2 regions of the Mesorhizobium sp. CAU 1741 genome follow, and region 1 is predicted to be linked to the other one. Evidence: riboswitches for the same ligand, from Rfam matches in the RefSeq annotation. Region 1 holds a riboswitch; the other holds the start of a gene.
What was found. A riboswitch is a leader RNA that binds a small molecule or an ion and turns the genes downstream of it on or off. The one in region 1 is predicted to bind thiamine pyrophosphate.
Positions count from the first base shown of each region.

Region 2: linked by a shared signal. The riboswitch ahead of thiM (hydroxyethylthiazole kinase) and the one ahead of thiB (thiamine ABC transporter substrate binding subunit) in region 1 are both predicted to bind thiamine pyrophosphate.

Region 1 is NZ_JBDOQP010000007.1:59,558-62,589, reverse strand. It holds gene AAFN84_RS22690 (ABC-F family ATP-binding cassette domain-containing protein) at 1-1,034, opposite strand, end outside; gene AAFN84_RS22685 (thiamine diphosphokinase) at 1,037-1,681, opposite strand; TPP riboswitch at 1,757-1,883, shown strand; gene thiB (thiamine ABC transporter substrate binding subunit) at 1,925-2,926, shown strand; gene thiP (thiamine/thiamine pyrophosphate ABC transporter permease) at 2,936-3,032, shown strand, end outside.
Region 2 is NZ_JBDOQP010000005.1:306,315-309,346, forward strand. It holds gene thiD (bifunctional hydroxymethylpyrimidine kinase/phosphomethylpyrimidine kinase) at 1-333, opposite strand, end outside; gene thiE (thiamine phosphate synthase) at 330-968, opposite strand; gene thiM (hydroxyethylthiazole kinase) at 965-1,768, opposite strand; TPP riboswitch at 1,819-1,915, opposite strand; gene AAFN84_RS20425 (LysR family transcriptional regulator) at 1,966-2,862, opposite strand; gene AAFN84_RS20430 (D-cysteine desulfhydrase) at 2,978-3,032, shown strand, end outside.

The DNA.
Region 1 (3,032 bases):
AGATTTGCGCCCAGCCGCACGGAGCCGGAATCGGGCTTCAGTTCGCCGATCAGCATCTTCAGCAGCGTCGTCTTGCCGGCGCCGTTCGGCCCAACGAAGCCGACGCGATCGCCGCGCTGGATGCGCGTCGAGAACTCCTTCACCACCACGTGGTCCGCGAAGCTCTTCGCAATCGCCCTGGACTCGATCACCAGCTTGCCGGACTCACTGGCTTCCGCTGCCGCCATTGAGGCAAGGCCTTCTGCGCCCCGGTGGGTACGGAAGCGCTCGCGCATCGAATGCAGATCGCCGAGGCGGCGCATGTTGCGCTTTCGCCGCGCCGTCACGCCATAGCGCAGCCAGTGCTCCTCGCGCACGATCTGGCGACCGAGCTTGTGCTGCTCCTTCTCTTCTTCCTCGAGTATCTGGTCTCGCCATTCCTCGAAATGCGCGAAGCCTTTCTCAAGCCGCCGGGTGACGCCGCGGTCCAGCCATACCGTCGCCCGAGAGACGCGCTCGAGGAACCTGCGATCGTGCGAGATCATGATCAGCGCCGATTTGGTGCGCTGCAGCTCGCCTTCCAGCCATTCGATGACCGAGAGGTCGAGATGGTTGGTCGGCTCGTCGAGCAGCAGCACGTCGGGCTCTGGCGCCATCACCCGCGCAAGCGCTGCCCGGCGCGCCTCGCCACCCGACAGCGTCTTCGGGTCTTCGTCTCCGCTCAGGCCGAGGCTCTCGATCAGATAGGTGGCACGGTAGGGATCGTCCGCGGGGCCGAGCCCCGCCTCGACATAGGCGCGAACGGTTGCAAAGCCCTCCGTATCGGGCTCCTGCGGCAGGTAGCGCACTGTCGCCGATGGCTGGCGGAAAATCTCGCCGTCCTGCGCCTCGACCATGCCGGCGGCGATCTTGAGCAACGTCGACTTGCCAGAGCCATTGCGACCGACGAGTGCGATCTTGTCCCCCGCCGAGGCGGACAGCTCCGCCCCGTCGAGCAGCGGTGTGCCGCCGAAGGTCAGTTTGATGCCGTCGAGGGAAAGAAGTGGAGGTGCCATGGTCACATGCGGAAATAGGAGACGGGATGGGCAATCAGCATCGCACGGCCGGAAGAGAGCCGCACGGTGAGGTCGCCAGCAACTTCGTTGGACAAGGTGAGCGACGAGCCGAAGGAAACGGCGCGATCTGTGAGCGGCCATTTGGCGCCGGACAGCGTCAGCCCGACAAGGTCGGAGAACGCCAATATGCTGAAGACGGTGCCGGAGGCGTAATCGAACGATCGGCTTCCCGGCAACAGCGGCACGCCCTCCTGGCTGCCGCTCGTCAGCAGGCATGGCGTTCCGCCTTCCGCAAGTCTCAACGCGGCGGCTTGATGCAGGAAGGCATGATCGGCCCGCGCGCCGCCAAAGGCGCCGACAAGCAGGAGGTCGGTGGCGCCACGCGAAAGCGCGGCATCGATGGCGATCTCGCCATCGGTCTGGTCCTTCTCCGGGGGGAAGGCTTCGACCGGGACGTCGCGGTGGGTGGTGCGCATGGAGTCGTCGACGGAATCGAAGTCGCCGGTCCACAGCTCAGGTGTCACGCCCAAGGCATCCGCGTGCCGAATGCCGGAATCGGCCGCGATGACCCGCAGGCCTTCGAGCTGGCGCGTGAGCCGGGGGGTTGCGACGAGGTCGCCCCCGAGAAGGATGGCAAAGCGGGTCATTGGCCCCGCCTCTATCATGCATCGGGCAGCAAGCGAAAGCGCTTGCGCACGCTCCAAACCCGCCCTATGTGTCGAATTGCTCTAACGGGGTGCCGGGTGCGGTTTTGCCGCCCACCGGCTGAGAGGCAAAAGGGGTCACCCTTGCCAACCCGCTGAACCTGATCCGGCTCATACCGGCGGAGGGATTAGACGCTGCAATCCAGGCGCCTGATTTCCCTTGAACACGAACCAAGGAGGCGCCTAATGCGCACATTGCTGACATCGATTTCTGCCCTGACCGTGGCCTTTCTGGCGCTGCCTGCCGCGGCGCAAGAGAAGCTCACCGTCTACACCTATGAGAGCTTTACCGCCGACTGGGGACCCGGACCGGTGGTTGAAAAGGCCTTCGAGACCGAGTGCGGCTGCGACATCGACTTCGTTTCCGTCGCTGATGGCGTCGCGCTGCTCAATCGGCTGAAACTGGAGGGCACGGGAACCGAGGCGGACATCGTTCTCGGCCTCGACACCAATCTCACTCACGAGGCAAAGGAGACGGGCCTGTTCGCCCCGCATGGCCTCTCACTCGACAAGGTGGACGTACCCGGCGGGTGGGACGACGACACCTTCGTACCGTTCGATTACGGCTATTTCGCCTTCGTCTATGACACCGAAACGATCGACACCCCGCCGGCAAGCCTCAAGCAACTGGTCGATGGCGACCCGGAAGAGAAGATCGTCATCCAGGACCCTCGCACCTCGACGCCCGGCCTCGGCCTGCTGTTGTGGGTGAAGTCCGTTTACGGCGACGAAGCACCCGAGGCCTGGGAAAAGCTCAGCCAGCGCGTGCTGACGGTCACCCCGGGATGGAGCGAGGCATACGGGCTCTTCACGAGTGGAGAAGCGCCGATGGTGCTGTCCTACACCACCTCCCCCGCCTATCACGTAATTGCGGAAGACACCGACCGATACAGGGCCGCCGCGTTCGAAGAAGGCCATTACCTCCAGGTCGAGGTTGCCGGCATCACGACCAAGGGGGCCGAGAACCCACTCGCCGCGCAATTTCTCGAATTCATGACCGGACCCGGCTTCCAGGACGCGATTCCCGAGACCAACTGGATGTTTCCGGCCGGAGAAACGTCGAAGCCATTGAACGCGGCCTTCGACGATCTCGTGCAACCGGCCGAGACTCTCGCCTTCGACCCGGAAGAGATAGCTGAAAACCGCCAGGCATGGGTCGACGAGTGGCTCGCGGTCATGAGCCGGTAATTTTCGACCATGACCGATCGCCGCATCCTTGCCGGCACGATCAGCCTCGCGGCGGTCGGTCTCCTGATCGGCGGAGCCTTCGCCGGTCTCGTCTCCGAAGCGCTTC
Region 2 (3,032 bases), on a different contig from region 1:
GCCCTTGGCGACCATCACCGGATCAAGCACCACCGGCAAATTCGGATGCGGCGCCAGCGCGTCGGCAACGGCCTCGGCGATCCCGGCGCTGGCGACCATGCCGATCTTGACGGCATCGACGCGGATGTCGGCGAAAACCGCCTCGATCTGCCGCGCGACGAATGAAGGCGGCACGAGGTGAACTCCCGAGACGCCTTGCGTGTTCTGCGCCGTCAGCGCCGTGAGGACCGCCATTCCATAGACGCCGCAGGCGGAAAACGTCTTCAGGTCCGCCTGGATGCCGGCTCCGCCCGAAGGGTCGGAACCGGCAATGCTGAGGACGTTCCGGATCATCGGCATGCCCTTTTGATCGCGCCGGCGATGTCGCGGGCCGCCGCATGCGGATCCGGCTGGCCGCAAACCGCCGAAACCACGGCCAGACCCCTGGCACCGGCCTTGAAGACGTCGTTCGCATGACGGGCTTTCAGGCCGCCGATGGCGACTGCCGGAACGGGACAGGCCTCCACCATTCGCGCCAGCCCGTCGAAACCGATCGGCGGTTTGTGGTCCGGCTTGGTGGGCGTCGCGAAGACCGGCCCGATACCGGCATAGTCCACGATGGCCGTATCGAGCGCGGCGGCCAGGGCGGCCGTCTCCACCGTGACGCCGAGGATCATGTCGGGCCCTGTGCGGGCACGCGCGAGAGCCACATCGAGATCGCCCTGGCCGATATGCAGGCCATCGGCCCCGATCGCAACTGCCGCGTCCGCGTCGTCGTTGACCACGAGCAGCGCGTCTGTGCCCGCCAGTGCCTGCTTCAATGCACGCCCGGTCTCGACAAGTCGCGCCGTGTCGGCCTGCTTGTCGCGCAACTGGATCATGGTCGCTCCGGCCGTCGCCGCCTGGCGCGCTGTCTCGACCATACCAAGGTCGCCGCATAGCGCGGGATCGAGCACGAGATAGAAGGAGAGGTCGAACCGGGGTCTCATGCTGCTGCGACCCGCGAGCCGGCGTCGAGCGCATCACCGTCGACGGCTGCGAGCGCGTCGAGGAAGCGCCACCCGAACGAGCCCGGCCCCGCCGCATCCCTGGCGGCCTTTTCACCGGCGACGGCAAAGTGTGCCAGAGCCGCCGTCGTCGCCTCGAGAGGGTTGCGCGGAAATGCGGCGGCGAAGGCGCCGACAAGGCAGGTGAGCGAGCAGCCCAGCGCCGTGACTTGCGGCATAAAGGGCGAGCCACCCTCGACGCGGTAGGCGCGCTCGCCATCGGTGACGAAATCCACCGCGCCGGTGACCGCGACCACCGCGCCGTGCATGCGGGCGATGGACCGGGCCGCATCCTCGGCGGCCGTGACCGTGTCGCGGCTGTCGACGCCGCGCCCGTGGCCCGTGGCGCCCGACAGCGCGATGATCTCGGAGGCGTTGCCGCGCACGATGTTTGGCGACAGGCCGAGCAGGTCCAATGCCGCCTTGCGGCGGTACGCCGTGGCGTGGTGGGCGACCGGGTCGAGCACCCATGGGCGCCCGGCCTGCCGCGCGCCGTCCACGGCGGCGTGCATGCCTTGAAGCCATACCGGCGACAGCGTTCCGATATTGATCGTCAGCGCGCCGGCGATCGCCGCGAATTCCCCCGCCTCGGCCTCGGCGTGGATCATCGCCGGGGAGGCGCCCGCCGCCAGCAGCACGTTGGCCGCAACGTTCATCGCGACGAAATTGGTGATGCAGTGGACGAGCGGCGTCTCGCGCCGCATCGCCGTCAACATGGTTCCGGGGGAAAGGTCGTCCGTCATCTTGCTCCTTTCCAGCGGAGCAGAAGACGGAAGGGTACGAGCAACTCAAGCGGCCGACCCAAGCGACTCCCTCCGCCGGCATTATCCGGTTCAGGTTCGAAGGGTGCTTCTCAGCCCGCCTGTCGGCGAGCGCCCCTGTCTCTCATCCGGGTAGTGTTGCAAAGCGGGAAGGCATTGTCACGCGCAAATCGGTGGCGTCACCGCGATCGGGTCAACTGGTCCCAAAGGAGCTGCTCGGTGGCGGACGCGGCGCCAAGCGCACGCACTGCCGTCACCTCCAGCTCGCAATGTGGTATCGTGCGCGACAGATCCACCAGCCTGCCGTCGTCGAGGCGATCACGCGCCAGCGAACGGGGCACCCAGGCAACCGCAACCCCGACCGCGGCCAATTCGAGCGCCGCAAGGGTGAGCGACGTCTCAACCTTGGCCATAAGCTCGACCGTCGGCCGCAGACGCGCCAATATCTGACGTTCCATCACCTGTCCCATGAAGACGTCCCCTGGATAGGCGACATAGGGCAATCGGCCCTGCCTCATGAGGTCGAGCACTCGATCGTGGTGCCCTGCCCCGATCACCGGCACGAGCGTATCGGAGCTGATCGCGGCGACCTCGACAAAGTCCGCACGAACGGGATGTTCGGTTCCAGGCAGCCGGTAAACGATGGCGACGTCAGCCTCCCTGGCCAGCAATTGGGCGAAGCAATCGTCGAGGTTTGCGGAGCGGAGCCTCAGGAATATCCCGTCATTGCGGGACTGTATTTCATCGATGATGCCGGGCGCGATCGCGGTCGTCAGCGCATGCTGGCTGACGATGACGATGCGGTTGGCGGAGGCCCGTTCGCCCGAGCGGAGATCGAGCACGAGCTGCCGCAATCGTTCCGCGATGCCCTCGATGGCGTCGCGATGTTCAGCCGTCGCGCGGCGAAGCTCCACCGGCTTGCGGGAGCGATCGAAAAGTTCGATGCCGACATGCTCTTCGATGTTCTGGACACGCCTCGAAAACGCCGACGCCGTCAGCCCGCGACGCTGCGCGGCTTCTCCGAACGAGCCTGTCTCGGCCACCGCGAGGATGTCTTCCAGCCATTCGAGCCGCACAGCAGATTTCCTTAACTTGCATGGTATGCATCTTGTTTCAAAAATTTCGACCTTGATGCTGGAGGCATCGTATTGGATATGTCGCTCCATGCAACTTTTCTGATTGGAGACAGCCATGCACCTCTCCCGCTACCCCCGTGTCTTCCTGGCCCACCTGCCCACTCCGCTGG